DNA from 2 places in the Alkalibacterium sp. s-m-28 genome. Region 2 is predicted to be linked to the other one. Evidence: a T-box and tRNA genes for the amino acid it is inferred to sense, from the RefSeq annotation. Region 2 holds a T-box; the other holds one or more tRNA genes.
What was found. A T-box is a leader RNA that pairs with one kind of tRNA and senses whether it is charged. The one in region 2 lies ahead of leuS (leucine--tRNA ligase), so its partner is inferred to be a tRNA-Leu.

Region 1 (10,629 bases), on a different contig from region 2:
CTGAAAACCAGAGTGGGAGGTTTTTTGCATGCGTCATTGATCGATAACAAGGCAGATTTAAAATCAGAAAAGCTTCACGTGCAGTTCAGCCTCGAAAAGAAAATAGGAAATTCGCCCCGAATGAGCATGATGAGCAATGGGTGAATTTATCTTTTTCTCGAGAGGCTGGCACGTTAAGCTAGACAATAACTTAAATTTATACTTTCCTACACAAACAAAAAAAGACCGACCAATGTCTCGACTTTTATCATCATCCCATATTCAGTTTTGATTTCTGAACATGGGATGTAGGGGCAGTCTTAAGCATTGGTCGGTCCTGCAATTTAGTCTACGTTTGCTTCAAATTCATCCTTCACGCGCTGCAGCATGTCAGAGTCTGTAATGAGTGCCAGAGCGGTATGTGTCAGTCCCGCAATGGTCTTTTCCATTCCCTGATACGCTTCTTCAGTCAGCGTGCAGTCTCGAAATTCGGTCGTGTGTGCTGAAACGGATTTGCCATTAGTGATTTCAAAATATGGATTGATCGCAGGAACAACCTGACTGACATTCCCCATATCCATTGACCCCATAGAATCCCGTTCTTCAGTAATCATTTGAATGCCTAGGTCTGCCATCTTTTCATTGTACAAGGAAGACAGCGTCTCATTTGTGATCATATTTTTGTAGGCTGCTTCATAGTGACCCCATTCCATTCGGCAGTCCGCAGCTAGTGCCCCGGCTTCTGCACAGCGAATGACTTTTTCACGCAGTTCATTCAAGTAAGGCATATCCATTGCTCTAACGTAAAACTCGGCTCTCGTGTAGTCCGGAATCACGTTCGCTGCCTCTCCGCCTTCTTTGATGACACCATGAACGCGTGCGCTCGGGTGAATCTGCTGGCGGAGTGAACTGACATTATTGAAGAAGTTGATGCAGGCATCAAGGGCATTTTTTCCCTCGAAAGGTGAGGCAGCTGCATGAGCGGTCTGTCCATAGAATCTGAACTCAATGGCTTCCATGGCCATGGACGTGCCACTGGCCTGATAACTGTCAGATGGGTGAGTACAGAATGCAACATCTACATCGTCAAAGGTTCCCGCATCTGCCATGGTCACTTTATCTCCGTTCGTTTCCTCTGCCGGGGTCCCCAGGACAACCACTGTCCCACCTACCTCATCAACCAGTTTGGACAAGACTAGTCCCGCCCCAGTATCGGTCGCCCCGAGCAGATTATGCCCACAACCATGTCCGATACCAGGAAGGGCATCATATTCAGACAAGTAGGCAAGGGTTGGTCCTTCTTTTTCTCCTTTATAAATCGCTCTGAAGGCTGTACCGATTCCCAGATAAGGGTATTCAACATCAAACCCATGTTCTTCAAGCAGTTCCACATGGGCCTTTGATGACAGAAACTCTTCGTGACCCAGTTCAGGATTAGCATAGATATACTCGCTCAGCTCCTGAAGTTCCGGTCTCAACTCTTTAATGATTGAATCAATTTTTTCATTGTATTGCTCACTCATCGGTTTCATCCTCTACTGTTCGTCTTTTTCAGACTAATATACTTAATATCTCTAGTAATCACAAATCAACTTTTTCCTGCAATAACGTCGATTTCAACTAATGCGCCAGCTGGAAGGGCTGCTACTTCATAAGCAACGCGTGCTGGGAAAGGCTCTTTGAAAAATTCTGCGTATACCTCGTTCATGTCCTGGAAGTTGGAAATATCGCTTAGAAGAACAGTGACTTTCAGGACATCAGAAAGCGTCAGGTTTTCTTCTGCCAGGATATACTCAATGTTTTTCAATGATTGTCTTGTCTGTTCCTTGGCTGTTTCAGCTGTGATTTTTCCTGCTTCCGCATCGATCGGCAGCTGACCCGAAACGTACACGGTATTTCCGAATACGACCGCCTGTGAGTATGGTCCGATTGCTGCTGGTGCCTTTTTAGAGTTTAAAATGTGTTTGTCTAATGTTGTCATGAGTAAGTCTCCTTTTAGTTGGTTTAATATGATAGATCTAAACTTTTACTATACTGTCTGGACACTGACCTGGCTTCCGGCAGTCGTCCGTTCGACAATAATATGAGAAGGGATTCGGGTTTTCAGTTCATCCACGTGAGAAATGATTCCCACTAGTCTGCCGCGTTCCTGCAAATCGAGCAATGTTTCGATGGCTTTGTCCAGAGAATCGGAATCCAGCGTCCCGAATCCTTCATCAATAAAGAGGGTGTCGACACTGACCCCGCCGCTCTGACTTTGGATCACGTCGCTGAGTCCCAGAGCCAGTGCAAGAGAGGCTTTAAACGATTCCCCACCGGAAAGCGTGTTGACCCCTCTCACTTTGCCTGTTTCGTAGTCGAACACGTCCATATCCAGCCCTTTGGGTTTATTTCCTTTGGCCGCATCCATCTTTCTCTGCAGCTCATAGCGGTTATTGGTCATTTCGCTAAAGCGTTCGTTGGCAGCGATCAGAATTTCGTCGAAGTAAATCCCGAGGACATACCGTTCGAATGAGATCCGGTCCGTTTCATTACTTGTACCGCCTGCCATCATGGCCAGCTCACTATAGATCCGGTAGTCTTTTTCCAGTTCATCGCTCTTGCCCTGATGAATGGTAATCGTTTCGACCGCCCGCTGATTCTGATTTACTGTTTTGACCAGGTCATCTCGGCTTTCTTCCAGCTCCGGCAACCTTTCAATAATTGACTTGCACTGATCACGGTATGCCTCAACCGGCAGAAGCTTGTCTTCCTTATCTAGATGCGCCTGGACTTCTTTCATTTGAACAGTCAGGCTGTGTCTAGCTTTCTCATAATCATTGATCGCTCGCTGCATCTTGTCAGCTGTCTCGTGTTCCAGAACGAGGGACTCGAAGCTATCGTCCAGCTTACTTTCTTGAAGTCTATGTTCAAAGTGGGCCCTTGCTTCTGAATGTTTGTCAGTCAGCTTATTGATGCTTTCCTCGGTCAGTTTGATTGCCTGCTTATTAGCCGACTGTTTACTGCTTAAGTCCTGGACAAGGGACTGATTATCTGAAGCCGCCTGCTCAGTTTTTCTGATCAGCGCTTCTTTTTCTGCTATAGCCTCTTTGACTTGTTTCTCGGAGTCATAGGACACAGATGCTTTCAGTTCGCTGCATAACTCACTCAGCTCACCAATCCGCCTAGTCATATGCTGTTCGTCTGACGTCAGCTGAACGCGTACTTCTGACAGATCACGTTCTTCTTTTTGAAGAGCCTCCAGTTTTTCAGTCAGCTTGCCTTCTGCTTCCACCCGCTTTTGTTTCTGCTTAAGGTCTTGTTCCAGCTTATTCAGTTCGTCTGTCAGTTCACGACAGCTTTTCTTCGTCTGTCCAAACGCTTCATCCGCGTCCGTATGTTCAATGCCCAGTTCCTTGCACCGCCTACCGACGGCTTCAGAGAGCTGCTGCAGATGAACACCGATCCGATTATAGTGGGCTTCGGCTTCAGCTTTAACTTTCTCCAGACGGTCGACGTCGTCTTTGGATACTGAATCAACTGCTGCGTGAGCTTTTCGAGGATGATCCGTCCCACCGCAGACCGGACAAGGTTCGTTCTCTTCAAGATCTCCTGCCAGGACTACGGCAATATTGCTGTAATACGCTGACTTGGCTTCATCCAGACTTTCTGTTGCTTGCTTGAGGTCCTTGTTGGCTTTTGAAAAGACCTGCTTAACTTCAGCACCTTCTTTTCTCAAATCGCACAGTTCCTTCAGTTTTTCGAGTCTCTGCATGGCTTCTGATTTTTTATCTTTCAGCTTGCCGATTCGATCATAACTATCTGGAAAACTGCTTTTGATGTGTTGAAGTTCCTTCAGCTCATTTTGCTGCGACTGGACAGCCTGCTTGACTGCTTCCATTTTTTCTTTAATCGAAGCCTGTCTTAAGCGGTTTTCCTTCAGCTGTTTTTCTGCCTGACTGATTGCTTCTTCTGTCTTCTCCACTTCGGTCATGCGTTCCAGCTCTTTTTTCAGTGTCTGAATCGCTTCTCTGACACGATCCAGCTTACCCAGTTCGTCTTGAATCAGGTCCTTCTGTTTTTCCGCTTCAGCAAGAGAATCGGTCAAACTCTTCTGCTTTTCAGACAAGTCGTTCCGCTTTGTCTGTTCGTCTTTTAACTCCTGGGCCAGATCCTGTTCTCTCTTTTTAGCCTCTACAAGTTTTTGTGCTTCATCGTTTTTAGCTAGCTGTTCCTTGTAATCCGCCACTACTTTTTCAGTCGCATCCAGCTCGATTTTTTCTTTATCAAGAGCTGTCTTCTTCTCAAGGTATTCAATCAGTCGCTCAGTAGCTGTCTTCTCTTCCTGAAGGCTTCCGATTGTCTCTTTAAGTTCAGTGAGGTGTTTCGAATCTGCATCAATCAATTTAGCTGTCTCTTCCAGAACAGCTGGAATGTCGAACTGGTCAATGGCTTTTTCAAGAGTCTGATTTTCTTTGGTTTCGATCGACTGAAAAGCCAGACTGACTGCCTGAGCATAGCCGTCCCGTTCTTGTTTCAGCTCTTTAGCCTGTTCTTTGAGTTTCTCCTGAAAGGCTTCGAACTGATCCGTCTGGAAAATATTACGGAAAATCTTTTCCTTGTCCGCACTGTTCGAGTCAAGCATACGCCGGAAATCCCCTTGCGGCAGCATGACGATTTGTCTGAACTGGTCATGAGTCAGCCCCAGAAGCGCCTCGATTTCTTTGTTGGCTTCATTGATTTTAGTGGTGACCTGATCTCCATTGTGAAACGCCACGCTTGCTGCGATCTGCTTAGTTTTTGTCCGCGTTCCTGGTCCTATCTGATTCGGCTCCCGTCTGACGGAATACCGCTTCTGTCCCAGTTCAAACTCCAGCTCTACGTAACAGAGATCTGTATCTTTCGCATGATCGGATTTATATGTATCTTTTTCACGGCCATCTTTTGACGGCTTGTCAAACAGGGCATAGGCAATCGCATCGAAAATCGTCGTTTTCCCTGCCCCCGTCGGTCCGCTGACCAGAAAGAGAGCAGACTGATTGAACGCCGTAAAATCAATCTCGACTTCGCCTTTGTAGGGTCCAAAGGCGCTCATTTTGAGTTTTAATGGACGCATCTACTCTCCACCTCTCTGAACGTCTTCCCAGACGCCATTAACTACTTGTCTTCGCTCGTCATCCAGCGGTTCGTCCTTGAAATTCTCGTAAAAATCACTGAAGAGTTCCAGGACATCCTTCTTGTCGGCCAGCTGATGGGTACGTGTCGTTTCTTTGGACTGCCTGTCTTTTTTGGATAAATATTCAAGCCCCATCGCATAAGGGTAGCGTCGTCTCAGCTGATGCATCGCATCCATGACATAGCCTTTATCTTCCAGCTCGAAGAAAATGTAATCTTCTGACTCATCCTGCATCAACTCGTCAAAGAAGCCTCTGATCACACGCAAGTCCCGTTTAGGATTGGTCAAAATCGTCTGAACATCGATCGTGTCTTTCTCCAGATCGACCAGCAGGTGCTGTTTCTTATGTCTGGCTTCTGATTTAGAATACTTCACAGGTGAGCCACTGTACCGTACCCGGTCTGATTTGACCTTCTGAGCTTTATGCAAATGGCCAAGTGCAACGTAGTCGAAGGCATCGAACAAATTGACATCAACATATTCTGCTGTCCCAATGCTTAACGGACGTTCGGAATCGGAATCTTCCACCGACTCTTTTCCCCCGTTCACTACATATCCGTGGGCAATTAGAATATTCAGCTCATCCGGGTTCATCTTCTCTTTAATCGATTCGATCTGAACGCGTGTCGCATCCTGAAGATCCTTGATCTCATCATTACCCAGCAGTTTTCGAACGGCGACATGATCCGCAAACGGCAGGAGGTAGAAATTGGCCCCCTTGACTGTGACTTTACGGATGTCTGTTTTGAGTGTGCCTTCGATAAAGAGCTCACTGGTCGAAAGCAGTTCCGCACCGTATTCCAGCCGTTCATTGCTGTCATGATTCCCCGCAATAGCCAGGACCGGTATCCCCGCTTCGCGAATCAGGCGGGTGAAAATCTCCGTAGCCAGAATGACCGCTTCTTTAGGGGGAATCGCCCGGTCATACAAGTCACCCGCCATGATCAGGACATCGACATCCAGTTCCTTGACCTCATCGACCAGTCGGTGCAGAACATCAGCCTGTTCTTCAAGCATCGAAAACTCATTGACGATTTTTCCAATGTGCCAGTCCGCAGTATGTAAAATTCTCATGCCTTACCTCTCCTTCTTTCCGTACGTTTCACGTCTTATCTTTGACTTGTATTTTATCAGAAAACTGGCACAGACTAAATAGGACAGTCCGGCAGTCCGTTCTAAATATGTCTGCTGACAATGGATTTCCAATAAAATTGAAACAAAAAAAAGCGCGCACCTTCTATCCTTGAGGGTACCCGTCAGTCTTTCTGAAAATCCAGTCGTATCAAATTATGGCCAGGAAGGGAGTTGAACCCTCACGAGCGTTACGCTCACCAGATTCTGAGTCTGGCGTGTCTACCATTCCACCACCTAGCCGGAACATTCATTAGTATAGCACATCCCTCAGATTCTGTTAATACTTTTTTCATGCCGCGAATAAACTTTCTAACCCGGCTGAGCCCTATCACGGCGTTTTCCTTTAAGAGCTGATTCGGGGAAGGTTTATTTACAGCTGTATGTTATTTATGTTTTTTTGGATGGATAAGAGAAGGAAAAGAACTTCGGTTGATGAACAAGCTGACACATTGGATGGCAGATAAAAGTTATCAGACAAATTCCGACTTCATAGTCGCTGTGTATAATGGCCCGCTCACTCTTCCAACAGCCCAACGTAATGAAGTTTGGAGGAAGAGTGACCGGGAAATATTCATTGGAGGATTTGTCTTCTATACAAAAAACAGCTGGTTGTATTATTGCTTCTCATTTGTATAGGACTTGGTATCAATTATTTTCTCGAGCCTTCTTCTCCACTGCCCACTCTTTATTTCTTATTTTTTATCCTTGCTGGTTCGTACTTTCTGTAACAGAATCATAAGAACTGAGAAAACTTCCTTTCAGACTATTTTTTCATCTGTCTGATACCTTCTTCAAGAATCTCAATCTGACGAATGGTTTCATAATCTTTAACCAGCTACTCTTTTCCATTTACAAGTGTTTCGTAGAGCGCTTCGTAGAAATAGCTGTAGCTCCCTTTTTCCGAGACGACTTTTTCCTCATGATACTGGCCATCTCCAGACATATAATATAGCGTGCCGTAATGTTCCGGCAGATCCAGGCCAAAATCCTCGTTTGTCGGCATATAAAACAGCTTCAGATGTTCTTCCTGACGGTCTTTTGATTCCTTGATGAATGTTCCTTTTGTGCCATAGACCACGAAACTTGGGCGTTCTTTCAGACGGAAGTAGCTCGACTTGACGGATACTTTAAGGTTGTCGTCATAAAAGAAATCCAGGTCGAAATAATCGTTCATTCGTCCTTCTCCCAGAAGCTGACGGACATCATATTGAATATCCTGAGGATTTCCAAAGTAAGACAGAACCTGATCGACGGTATGGCAGGCATGGGTATACAGGAAACTTTCCATGGGATCGAAGTGGTCAGTCTGCTCAGGCACTTCAGGACGGAAATAATCGAAATGCATCTCCACTTCCAGAACATCTCCAATTTTTCCGCTTTCGATTACTTTCTGGACAGTCAGAAAATCCGAGTCGAAACGGCGGTTCTGATAGCATTGGATAAACAAGCCATTCTCTTCTGCCAGAGCAAACAGCTCCTTAGCCTGGTCAGATGTTTCGGTAAAAGGTTTCTCGACCAGTACGTTCTTCCCGTTTTCCAGCCCCTCTTTAGCCAGAGGGTAATGGGTATGCGGCGGAGTCGACAGAACCACTAGGTCGATATCCGGATCATTCCAGATCTCTTCACTCTCCTTAACGTAAGTCACCCCTTCGACAGCGTCCCAGTCAGGCCTATCCCCTCTCGAGAGAATTTTCTTTATCTTAATCGTGTCGACCAGACTTGAAAAAGGGATATGATAGCGGTTCGCACTCTTCCCGTTTCCGATGTAGGCAATAGTTAACATATGCTTCCTCCTAATGTGTTGTCATCTCACTTACTATTTAATCACGTTGGCTTCCTTCTGTAAATTGACTTAGTTAAATGGGCAGTTTTTTCAGAAAAGTCTGTTAGAATTGGTTGTTTACTGAAATAAATTACCCAAAAACTGGTTAGATTGCTGTCTTTTATGTACACTTAGTTTTAGGAGGTGGATCGCATGTCATTATTAACAGATCTGAAACACGACGAACAGTTCAATGCATCGGAAAAAGCAGTCGCTCGGTACATAATTACCAACAAGGAGGATGTTTTGAATTTATCGATCCAGGCTCTTTCGGAACTGACTTATACCTCACCTTCAACTGTGGTCAGACTCTGCCGGAAAATCGGTCTGAGAGGCTTCAAGGATTTCAAAATCAAGTGGTCTGCTGAGCTGCAGAAGGAATACAATGCCATATCGAATGTGGACCCTGATTTTCCTTTTACCGATGACGATTCATACGGAGAGATTCAGAAGAAAATCCTCGAGCTGTTCACTGACTCTCTTAATCAGACGAGTCAGCTACTCTCACCTGATAAACTTGAACAGGCTGTGGAACTTCTGCTTCAAGCTGATAAAATCGGGGTATTTGCTTACGGCGATACCTATCTGCCTGCCTTGAATTTCCAGAATAAGCTGATGAAAATCAACCGTTCTGTTCACATGGCCGCTTTGCCTGGAGAAAACCGCCACCTCGCAACAAATTTCAAGCAAGGTGACTGCGCCATCGTGATTTCCTATAGTGGAGAAAGTAAGAATAACTATTACATCACCCAACTGCTCAAGCAGAACGGAGCGACGATTATTGTGATAACGGGTAGTCCGTCTTCACATATCGCATCACTCGGGGACTTGATTCTTCCAGTGGCTGAAAGCGAAAGCCAGTCAGTCAAGCTCTCGACTTTCTCGTCACAGACAGCGATTGATTATGTGCTGAACACCTTGTACGGCTGTCTGTTCGTGTCAAATTACGACAAGAACCAGTCCAAGCGCATCTCATCCGAGACCCTGTTTCTGGATGAGCGGTTTTAATTTTGCTGTAATTTACTAATTGATTCTTATCAGGAGCATATCTAGATCACTTGAACGGATCACAACTGCTCAGGAACGAATGGTCGTGAAGACGAGAAAAAGTGACCACTTGAAAGAGTCGGAATAAATCAAAAGCAGTTGAGCGGATAATTAAATCTAGCGCTCAACTGCTCTTTTTCAATGATGAAGCTTCCGACAGTCGTCGGAAGCCGCCGAATGACCGGTTACTGACTAACCCTTTTGCTCCGCCGCGTAGTAAGATATCACTCAGTTAGCGGATCAAACGGAAAGTTGATTTGTCTTGAATATCTCTTGACCACCAACTGAGTTGGACGCTCACGGAGTCTTTCCGACCACTCGGCTGTCCTTCAACACCTGAGTTGGACGCTCACGGAATCTTTCTGACCACTCGGCTGTCCTTCGACACCTAAGTTGGGCGCTCACAGAGTCTTTCCGACCACTCGACTGTCCTTCGACAACTGAGTTGGGCGCTCTCGGAGTCTTTCTGCCCACTCGGCTGTCCCTCAACACCTGAGTTGGACGCTCACAGGATCTTTCGGCCCACTCGACTGTCCCTCGACACCTGAGTTGGACGCTCACGGAGTCTTTCTGACCACTCGACTGTCCTTCAACAACTGAGTTGGGCGCTCACGGAATCTTTCTGACCACTCGACTGTTCTTCAACACCTGAGTTGGACGCTCCCGGAATCTTTCTGACCACTCGACTGTTCTTCAACACCTGAGTTGGACGCTCACGGAATCTTTCTGACCACTCGACTATCCTTCAACACCTGAGTTGGGCGCTCACGGAATCTTTCCGACCACTCGACTGTCCTTAAACACCTGAGTTGGACGCTCACGGAGTCTTTCCGACCACTCGACTGTCCTTCGACAACTGAGTTGGGCGCTCACGGAATCTTTCTGACCACTCGACTGTCCCTCAACACCTGAGTTGGACGCTCACGGAATCTTTCATCCCACTCATTTATTTCAATCTTCTCGAGCTAGTACTAGTATTGCGTGACTTCTGATTATCCATGCTGCCTTTGTACTCTTCAAAGACTAAAACAAAACGCCCACAAATCCCATAACGAATGGGGCCAAAATAACCACGACGATACCAGTCAAGACGATGGACAGTCCAGACATAGCGGCCTGCACATCGCCTAATTCGATAGCTTTAGCCGTACCCATCGCATGCGAGCCTGATCCCAGAGCTACTCCTTGAGCAACCGGGTCGTTTATCTTCAATAAGGCGAAGATCGGAGGGCCGACAACCGTTCCGAGCACTCCTGTGAATACGACGATGGCTACTGTTAACGAAACGATGCCGCCAAGTGATTCAGACACACCCAATGCAATCGGCGTTGTGATTGATTTCGGAAACAGGGTCGCCACCAGTTCTTGATTGAACTGAAACAGGATACTGACAATAACCAAGATAGCCGTGTGAAACAATACACCAAGAGCGATTCCGGATAAAATTGCTGTGTAGTAGGTCTTCAAATAGATAAAGTTCTTTTCTAGCTTA
Region 2 (10,629 bases):
AGACGACTGTCTCACGCCTGATGTCTGACAACAAGCTGACCAGTGACCGTATTTTTGTCGGCCAGCGTCTGACTGTCAACGGGACAGCTCAGGATCAGAACACTCGTCCAGAGAACCAGACCAGTCCGTCACCTGCTGTATGGGACTATGTCGTCAAGGCAGGAGATACGTTAAGTCAGATTGCCCGTACACACGGCACTACGGTGAGTGCACTGAGCCAGCTTAACAGTCTGACTGATAGTAACCGTCTGTCAGTTGGTCAGGTCCTCAAGGTAAGTGGCACACAGCAGTCACAACCTGTGACTCAGACACCTGCTGCACCTGTTCAGGATAATGATAAGACAGTCAGCACAATTTATACGGTAAAATCGGGAGATACCTTAAGTGGCATTGCCCGTCAGTTCAAGACGACCGTTGCTCAGTTAAGAGAATGGAATGCGATTGAAAACGCAGACCGCCTATCTGTCGGTCAGAAACTGACGATTAAAGGCTCAACTGATTCTACTGCACCAACCTCGCCTGCTGGAAATCAGAATCAGGGAGGCACATACACGGTAAAAGCTGGAGATACACTCTCACACATTGCTCGAGAGTTCCAGACCACAGTGAATCAGTTACGTGAGCTGAACAATCTGACTAATGCGGACCGCATCTTTGTCGGCCAGACCTTACGTACAGGAGGATCAACTTCTGTCAGCACGCCGACTGTTCAGACACCAGCGCCAGCAAATAATCAGTCCAGACCTAATGACCGCTCCTATGTGATTAAGGCAGGTGACACCCTTTCAGCTATAGCGAGAGCTCAGAACGTGACGATCAGTCAGCTGAGAGAGTGGAACAACCTGACGAGTGACATTATTTTCGTTGGTCAGACATTAGTAGTGCGCGGTGAGCAGACAAGCGAGACGGCTCCTCAGCCCACTCAGTCAGTCCATACTGTTTCTGCTGGAGAAACATTGTCTCATATTGCAAGAGAGTACAAACTGACTGTACGGGAACTGAAAGAAATGAACAATCTAACTACAGACCTTATCTTTGTCAATCAGCAATTGAGGACAGCCAAGTAACATGTACCCCTTTTCACGGGCCGAAAAAGCCCCTGTGAAAAGGGGTTTTTAAATATTATGTTATATATTTTGTTGCTAAATGATAGAGCTTACTATATAATGAAAGCGACATCTTCTTTAATCATTTCCGAAGCATTTATCATCCTTTTAAAGAAGGTGATCACTGTAAAAAGGAGTGGGACAAATGAAGTATCTACAACGTATAGGCCGATCCTTGATGCTGCCTGTGGCGGTCTTACCTGCAGCAGCTATTCTGATGGGTATCGGGTATTGGATCGATCCGAGCGGTTGGGGTGGAGAAAGCCAGATTGCGGCTTTCCTGATCAGCGCAGGAGCATCCCTTATCAATAACATGGGTATACTGTTTGCGATAGGGGTAGCCTTAGGCATGTCCAGGGACAAGAACGGGTCGGCTGCTCTGAGCGGTCTGGTCGGCTGGCTTGTGACAACGACCATGCTTAGTCCGGATACCGTCGCTCAGCTTCAGCAGATCGATGTGGAAGAAGTGAACATGGCTTTCGACAGTATCGAAACGCAGTTTATCGGTATCCTTGTCGGTATTATTGCAGCGGTCATTTATAATAAATTCAGTGGAGTCAAGCTTCCTCAAGCTCTGGCATTTTTCAGTGGAAGACGTCTTCCGCCGATTATCACTGCAGTAGCCTCACTAGTCTTGTCAGGTATACTGATGTTTGTCTGGCCACCAGTCTTCGGTCTGCTCGTTGACTTTGGAACATTCATCAGTGGTCTGGGAGCCTTTGGAGCCGGGTTATATGGGTTCTTTAACAGGCTGCTGATTCCGACGGGTCTTCACCATGCTTTAAATGCAGTATTCTGGTTCGATCTGATTGGAATTAATGACATTCAGAATTTCTGGGAAGGAACAGGAGTAGTGGGGGTGACAGGCATGTACCAGGCCGGTTATTTCCCTGTCATGATGTTCGGACTGCCTGCCGGTGGTCTGGCTATGTATCAGATGGCTGATTCAGACCAGAAGAAACGGGTCGGCTCATTGATGCTGGCCGCAGGATTTGCAACGTTCTTTACAGGCGTGACAGAACCGTTGGAGTTTGCCTTCATGTTCGTCGCACCTTTGTTATTTGTAATACATGCCCTGCTGACAGGTCTTTCTATGTTTATTGCGGCGACATTTAACTGGACAGCCGGCTTCGGTTTCAGTGCAGGGTTTGTCGATGGCGTACTCAGCTTCAGGCTGCCGATGGCCAATCAGCCGTATATGCTGATCGTTCAGGGACTAGTATTTGCGGTCATCTATTATTTCGCTTTCCTTTGGGCCATAAAAACATTCAATCTGAAAACCCCAGGTAGAGGAGAAGAAGTGGCACTTGATGAAGGAGAAGTATCAGAAGGACCGACACCTCCTGCCGCGCCGACAGCCAACCAGGGGAGAGACAGAGATCCTGCCTTGTCTGCTGACGACAATGAGTATCGGAGAAAGGCGGAAATCATTCTCGACGGCCTGGGTGGTCAGGATAATATTGCCTCTCTGGACTATTGTGCTACACGCCTGAGGCTGGAGATAAACGACATGAACAAGGTAAACGAAAATAGAATCAAGCAGGCAAACGTACCAGGACTGAGAAAAACAGGTCGAAACACCATGCAGGTCGTTGTCGGAACGGATGTGGAATTCGTAGCGAACGAAATGGAAAAATTAAAATAAGATTGCGCATTCCCTGAGGCTTTGGTAGAATAAGTGGAAAGATAAGAAAAACAGTGCACAGGAGTAGTAAGTGTCTCTTTCTTCCAGAGAGTGTATGGGTGGTGAAAATACACAGAAAGACAGCTGAACTCGCCTGACAAGTTGCCTCGGGGAATCAAGTACCCGCTGCCGTTTTCCGCGTTAAGGACTGGAGGCTGTTTTACTTCATGTAAAACAGTAAACATAGGTGGTACCGCGATCATTAACGCCCTATGAGTAACAGCTCGTCTGTTATTCATAGGGCATTTTTTAATTTAAAGGAGAGAATTGTATGTCATTCAACCATAAGACGATCGAACAGAAGTGGCAGGCTGTCTGGGAAAAGAACCAGACGTTCAGAACCACTGAAGATAAGAACAAGGATAACTTTTATGCACTTGATATGTTTCCTTACCCATCAGGTCAGGGGCTTCATGTCGGGCATCCAGAAGGATACACGGCAACAGATATTATTTCACGCATGAAGCGTGCGCAGGGCTTCAATGTGCTTCATCCGATGGGATGGGATGCCTTCGGTCTTCCGGCTGAGCAGTATGCACTGGATACCGGAAATGATCCGGCAGAGTTTACTGAACAGAACATTCAGACTTTCAAGCGTCAGATCAAGTCGCTTGGTTTCAGTTATGACTGGGACCGTGAAATCAATACGACAGATCCTGACTACTATAAATGGACGCAATGGATTTTTACGAAGCTGGTTGAAAAAGACTTGGCTTATGAAGCGGAAGTCCCTGTCAACTGGTGCCCGGCACTTGGTACCGTTCTTGCAAATGAGGAAGTCATTGACGGAAAATCCGAACGTGGAGGACATCCAGTCTACCGTAAACCGATGAAGCAGTGGATGCTTAAGATTACGGCATACGCAGATCGTCTGCTGGACGATCTGGAAGAAGTGGACTGGCCAGAACACATCAAGGACATGCAGCGTAACTGGATCGGTAAGTCTGAAGGAGCTGAAATCACTTTCGGAATCAAGGATTCTGCTGAATCGTTCACTGTCTTCACAACTCGTCCGGATACGATTTACGGAGCGACCTATGCTGTTCTTGCACCGGAATCAGATCTGGTCGACAAGATCACCTCAGCTGAACAGAAAGAAGCAGTCGATGCTTACCGCACTGAGGCAAACAAGAAATCTGACCTTGAGCGTACGGATCTGAATAAAAATAAAACGGGTGTCTTTACAGGAGCTTATGCAGTCAACCCTGTAACCAACGAGGAGATGCCGATCTGGATCGCTGACTATGTCCTGGCTTCATACGGTACTGGGGCAATCATGGCTGTTCCTGCTCATGATGAACGTGATTATGAATTTGCACAGAAATACGATCTGACGATTCGTCCAGTCATTAAAGGTGGAGATACAGACAAGGAAGCCTATACGGGTGACGGTGAGCATATCAACTCTGATATCCTGAACGGATTGAATCAGGAAGAGGCAATTGCGACAATCATTGCTTATCTAAAAGATAATAATATCGGAGAGTCTAAGACAACTTACCGTCTGAGAGACTGGCTGTTCGCCCGCCAGCGTTACTGGGGTGAACCGATTCCTGTCATTCACTGGGAAGATGGCACGACAACCACAGTGCCTGAAGAAGATCTTCCGGTAACCTTGCCTAAAACGGATGAAATCAGACCATCCGGTACAGGTGAATCACCGTTGGCCGTCATTGAAGATTGGGTCAATGTAGTAGACGAAAAAACAGGTATGAAAGGGAAAAGAGATACGAACACGATGCCGCAGTGGGCAGGAAGCTCGTGGTATTTCCTTCGTTTCATCGATCCAAAGAACCCGGACCAGCTGGCAGATCCTGAAAAACTGAAACAGTGGCTGCCTGTCGATCTTTATATTGGCGGAGCGGAACACGCAGTACTTCACCTGCTTTATGCTCGCTTCTGGCACAAATTCCTTTATGATTTAGGTCTGGTTCCGACTAAAGAGCCATTCCAGAAACTTTACAACCAAGGTATGATCCTGGGAGAAAACAATGAGAAAATGTCCAAGTCAAAAGGGAATGTTGTCAATCCAGACGTCGTAGTGGAAGAATACGGTGCAGATACATTGCGTCTATATGAAATGTTCATGGGACCTCTGGATGCAGCCATCGCCTGGAGTGAAGACGGACTGGAAGGCGCACGTAAGTTCCTGGACCGTGTCTGGCGCCTATTCATCGATGAAGATGGAAAAGTCAGAGACCGCATCACCACTTATGACGACAAATCTCTAGAGGTTGTCTTCCATCAGACTGTGAAGAAAGTGACGGAAGATTATGAGAATCTGCAATTCAATACAGGAATTTCCCAGTTGATGGTTTTCATCAATGCCGCGTATAAAGCAGAAGGTCTGCCGCTTGACTATGTCAAAGGATTCATCAAGATGCTGGCACCGATCGCACCTCACGTCTCGGAAGAACTGTGGGCGAAAGTGACCGGAGCTTCCGAAAGTATTTCCTATGAAGAGTGGCCGTCATATGATGAAACTAAACTGGTTACGGATGAAGTAACGGTCGTTTTCCAGATCAACGGAAAGGTTCGTTCAAAAGCACAAGTGTCGAAATCGATAACGAAAGACGCACTTGAAGAACTGGCGCTTGCAGACAGTAGAATCCAGGAGATGCTGGAAGGACAGACCGTACGAAAAGTTATAGTTGTCCCAGGGAAACTAGTCAACATCGTAGCTAATTAACAGTTAGGGGATAAAAGGGAAGGTATGGTCCTTCCCTTTTTCTCTGTAAAATAAAGTGAGGAAAGCTTATGCAAAAATCATCCGACCTGAAAACTCCAACAAAAAATGACCTGAAAAAATTTACTCAACTGATCTGGTCAACGAAGATCTCAAAAGGGCTCATTGCAATCGGACTCGCAGGCAGCCTCCTGACGACCTTTACACAACTGATGATTCCACTCGCCACTCAGCAGTTCATAGATGGCATCGAATTCGACCAGTTTGGACCGTGGCTAGCTGCTCTGATTGTAGGTATCTTCATTTTTCAGGTTATTTTCAATGGATTTTCAAATTATGTGCTGCACAAGATCGGTCAACGGATAGTGGCGAGTCTGCGTTCTTTTTTATGGAATAAAGTGATCAAGCTCCCTGTTTCCTATTTTGATCAGTATGCATCAGGAGAAGTGGTCAGTCGGATCACGAATGATACGACGATCGTCCAGAATCTGATCTCGTCCTTTTTTCCGCAGTTTATCAACGGGATTCTGTCCCTGTTTGGTATTTTTATTATCTTGGTACTCATGGACTGGCAGATGACTTTGGTCATGCTGACGGCAGTTCCACTTGCACTAATGCTGACGCGTCCTCTAGGAAAGAAAATAGCTAAAGTATCCAGAGAGATGCAGGATGAGACGGCCTCGTTTTCCGGAAAGATCCAGCAAACGATCGCTGAAATCAGACTGATGAAATCCTCAACAGCTGAAAGCTATGAACAGTCAAAAGGTAAGAAGGACATTGAAAAACTTTACACCATCGGATTAAAAGAAGGTAAATACATGGCCATCATCGGTCCGCTTATCTATACGCTTATGATGGGGGTCATGGTGTTCGTCATCGGTTACGGAGGTGTACGCGTAGCCAGAGGACAGATGACTACGGGTCAGCTGGTAGCATTTCTGCTTTATCTGTTCCAAATCATTTTTCCGATCATCACCTTCATGAACTTCTTCATGCAGATGCAGAAAGCTGCCGGTGCAACAGACCGCATCTCATCTATTTTAGAAGAAAAAGAGGAAGCTGAAGAACAGGGAGAAGACAGAACCATTGCTGACCTGCCTATTATTTTTGATCAGGTCAGCTTTTCCTATGAATCTGAGAAAGAAGTGCTCAAGTCCATTTCCTTTGAAGCACTTCCGGGAGAAAAGGTTGCGTTTGCTGGTCCAAGTGGTGGAGGGAAATCCACACTTTTTGCACTCCTGGAGCGGTTCTACACACCAGACAGTGGAGAGATTCGAGCAGGAGAGGTGTCTATAGAGACAATCTCGCTCAGTTCATGGCGCAGTCAGATCGGGTACGTTTCTCAGGAAAATGCGATGATGTCTGGAACCATCCGTTCCAATGTCTGTTACGGGCTGCCGGATGCCGACAGCATATCCGACGAGCGCTTGTGGGAAGTACTTGAAATGGCTTATGCTAAAGAATTTGTGGAGGAGTTTCCGGGCAAGCTTGATGAACCGGTTGGCGAACGAGGTCTGAAATTGTCAGGCGGACAGAGGCAGCGGATCAATATTTCCCGTGCCTTTTTAAGGGATCCTAATATCCTGATGATGGATGAGGCGACAGCCAGTCTGGACAGTCAGTCTGAGGAAAAAGTATCTAGTGCATTGAAGAAACTCATGGTCGGGCGGACCACTTTCGTCATTGCCCACCGCTTGAGTACGATAGTAGACGCAGACAAGATTCTGTTCATAGAACAGGGGCGTTTGACTGGTATAGGCAGGCACGAGGAATTGATGAAGACGCATCCTCTCTACAGATCCTTTGCTCATCAGCAGCTGGCAGATGAATGATGTGACAGTTTAACGAAAAAGAGATGAAAAATATTTATCTTTCGCTCAAAAGATTGCACGGAAACACTTAAAGCAGTAAAATAGAGTCTGTTACAAAGGAGCACTTTGCTCCTTTTTTCTATGAAAAGCGATAGGTAAAATGAATCCAGCGCACACAGGAGTGACAGCCAGCTGGTATCGAGTGAAAAGAGGGTTCTAGAATGAGTTCTGAAGCAACAAAAGGATTAACTAAAGAAATGTCTCATGACGAAAGAATGATAAGCGGAACTGCCTGGATGACTGCCGGAAGCATGATTTCCCGTATATTGGGTGCCTTGTATATCATTCCCTGGTATGCCTGGATGGGTGGACAGGGTCCGGGAGATGCAGCGAATGCATTGTACCAGATGGGTTATACGCCTTATGGGTTCTTTCTTGCTCTGGCGACGGCTGGCGTACCGAGTGCTATATCCAAACAGGTGAGTTACTATAATGCATTAGGGGAGTATGGGGTTTCAAAGGCCATATATAAACAGGGTCTCAAAATCATGGCTATCACTGGAGTCGTTTCAGCTCTGGTCATGTTTGTAATGGCACCGCTGCTTGCTGAAGCCAGCCCATCAGCCAGCGCATCTGAAGCCGTTCTAGTCATGCGCTCACTGACTCCGGCTTTACTCATCATTCCTGCTCAGAGTGTCACACGCGGATTTATCCAAGGACATAATACGATGAAGCCGTCTGCAGTGTCTCAAATACTGGAACAGCTGGCTCGAATCATTTTCCTCCTGTCAACTGTGTATGTCATCAGAGAGGTCAATTCCGGTGAAGTGGTGACAGCCGTTGCATTCTCTACCTTTGCAGCGTTTGTGGGAGCAATTTTTTCACTAGGTTATCTAGGATTTGTGCTCAAACGCATGAAGACAGCCTTCAACTATGAGCCTGAAGAAAGCAAAGGCGAGGTATCAGTCTCACCGAACGAGCTGATCATAAATATTATTAAAACGTCGATTCCATTCATCATCATTGCGACTGGAATCATCGTCTTTCAAATCGTCGACCAGGTCACATACGGCCCGCTCATGTCTGCCTTTTCAAATATGAGCGAAAGCATGATCGAACAGACTTACGGAATCACTCAGGCCAATGCACATAAACTGATCATGGTACTCACTTCTTTCGGTACGGCCATGTCGATCGCTTCAGTTCCTCTTATCAGTGATCTGATTGCGAAAAACAATATGAATGAAGTGCGCAGACAATTTTCAAAAGGAATCCAGCTTCTGCTGTTTGCCATGTTCCCTGCAGCAATTGGTATGGCTGTCGTCGCTGAACCGTTGTACACCATTTTCTACGGCAACAATGCTCTCGGAACTGGCATCACACAAGTGTCAGCTGTGATGAGTATATTCGTTGCACTATATGCGGTGCTGGGGAATATGCTTCAGGCTGCCAACCTGACTCGTCCGGCTATCAAAGCTCTGATGACCGGACTGGTAGTAAAAGTGGTCACCCAGGTTCTATTCGTATCATGGCTCGGTCCATACGGCATGCTGCTTTCATCTATCGCCGGTTTTGGCATAAGCTGCTGGCTGATGATGCGTATCATGCATGAACACACACACTATTCCGCAAGCAGACTGTTCAGACGTTCCCTTTTGATCCTGATTTTATCTGGAGCTATGGGAGTTGGAACACTTATTGTAAAATGGGGACTAGGATTCATCCTGAATTATGAAATAAAAATGCACTCGTTGATTGCGCTTGCAATAATAGCAGTAGTCGGGATCCTTATTTATGGTTATCTTGTGCTGAAAACGAGACTAGCTGACCGACTGATCGGTGCTAAAGCTGAACGTGCACGAGCTAAATTTAGAATGAAATAGAATACTCTTTGCACACTCAAGAGTTTATGAAATAACGAAAGGAGAGCATATGAGACTTGATAAACTGCTGGCCCACAGTGGCTTAGGCACACGAAAAGAAGTAAAGAAACTGTTAAAAACCAAAATAGTCGAGGTCAATGAAAAAACCGTGACGGACCCGAAGACTCATGTCGATCCTGATACGGACAAAGTAACGGTCGGTGGAGAAAAACTGGATTATCAGGAGTTTGTCTACTTCATGATGAACAAGCCTCAAGGCGTTATCAGTGCGACTGAAGACCTGATGCATGAAACCGTGCTTGATCTTCTGGAGATGCAGGACAGTCTGCAGGAGCCTCATCCGGTCGGTCGTCTGGACATCGACACAGAAGGGCTGCTGATACTGACAAACGACGGCAAGCTGACGCATCGACTGCTTTCACCGAAGCATCATGTAGACAAGCGGTATTATGCAGAAATAGACGGCATAGTCACTGAGGAGGATATCGTCCAGTTTAAAGAAGGTGTAACTCTGGATGACGATTATGAGACACTTCCTGCCGATCTGGAAATTCTGTCAACAGATGAGGAAGCTGGAACGTCAGTCATTGAACTGGTTATTCGAGAAGGTAAGTTCCACCAGGTCAAGCGCATGATACAGGCAGTCGGGAAAGAAGTGACCTACCTGAAACGCCTTGAAATGGGGCCAATCAAACTCGATGACACACTTGAACTTGGTGCTTACAGAGAACTGACGTCAGAAGAAGTCGAGTTATTGAAGAAAGCGTAAATATAAAAGAGATGCCCTTGAATCCGTCCAACTAATGCTGGAAACTTGGATTGAAGGGCATCTTTTTTTGTATTATTGGCCGATCGAAGGAAGTTAATCTGTTGGATTACTTAAATAGTCTTAAGACAAATGTTTGCAGATTTAGAACAAAACAATCATTTATAGTGAGGAAAAAGCCGCCAAATCGGCTTTTAACTACTTAAACAGACGATCAGTATCTGTTATGTAGAAGACAGCAAAATGACCAGCTATAGCCATTTGTCAGGCAACGACTGGTCATTTATTTATAGCACAAAGGTTTGAAGAACGAGCGCCAGGAAGCCGGCACCGACATAGGAGAACGCCAGAGCCATCGTCCATTTCATTTTTCTCTTATCCTGTTCGTGTTCTTCTTCTGTGACATATTCGCTTGCCTGAGGTGTGGACCACAGGGCGAACACGAAAAATCCGGCAATACCGAAAAAGTACAGAAGGTCCAGATTCATCAACATCAGGAGAAAACCGAGGAGAAACACCCAGATAGAATTGATCAGCAACTTATTTTTTTTCATCGTACACACATCCCTCTATGTGAACTACCCACCACTTAAATCCTCCGGATTTTGAAGTGGGGGCTTCCTACGAACTCCATTCTTGTCTGCACAGGTTTCATGCAGACAGAGGAATCGGATATGGGTAGGCTCAAAAGGC

Region 1: it has a tRNA-Leu gene. The T-box ahead of leuS (leucine--tRNA ligase) is inferred to sense a tRNA for this amino acid. The anticodon was not compared.

Annotation. Positions count from the first base shown of each region.
Region 1 is NZ_BAAGIQ010000065.1:1,231-11,859, reverse strand. Features, by position in the region: gene ACYQ4S_RS08755 (M20 family metallopeptidase) at 324-1,502, opposite strand; gene ACYQ4S_RS08750 (Rid family detoxifying hydrolase) at 1,568-1,960, opposite strand; gene ACYQ4S_RS08745 (AAA family ATPase) at 2,009-5,074, opposite strand; gene ACYQ4S_RS08740 (exonuclease SbcCD subunit D) at 5,075-6,208, opposite strand; tRNA gene ACYQ4S_RS08735 (tRNA-Leu) at 6,425-6,508, opposite strand; partial or broken gene ACYQ4S_RS08730 (Gfo/Idh/MocA family oxidoreductase) at 7,032-8,051, opposite strand; gene ACYQ4S_RS08725 (MurR/RpiR family transcriptional regulator) at 8,244-9,098, shown strand; gene ACYQ4S_RS08720 (LrgB family protein) at 10,161-10,629, opposite strand, start outside.
Region 2 is NZ_BAAGIQ010000021.1:11,374-22,002, forward strand. Features, by position in the region: gene ACYQ4S_RS04690 (LysM peptidoglycan-binding domain-containing protein) at 1-1,067, shown strand, start outside; gene nagE (N-acetylglucosamine-specific PTS transporter subunit IIBC) at 1,252-2,751, shown strand; T-box leader at 2,796-3,006, shown strand; gene leuS (leucine--tRNA ligase) at 3,062-5,479, shown strand; gene ACYQ4S_RS04705 (ABC transporter ATP-binding protein) at 5,548-7,308, shown strand; gene ACYQ4S_RS04710 (putative polysaccharide biosynthesis protein) at 7,509-9,170, shown strand; gene ACYQ4S_RS04715 (pseudouridine synthase) at 9,220-9,939, shown strand; gene ACYQ4S_RS04720 (hypothetical protein) at 10,224-10,490, opposite strand.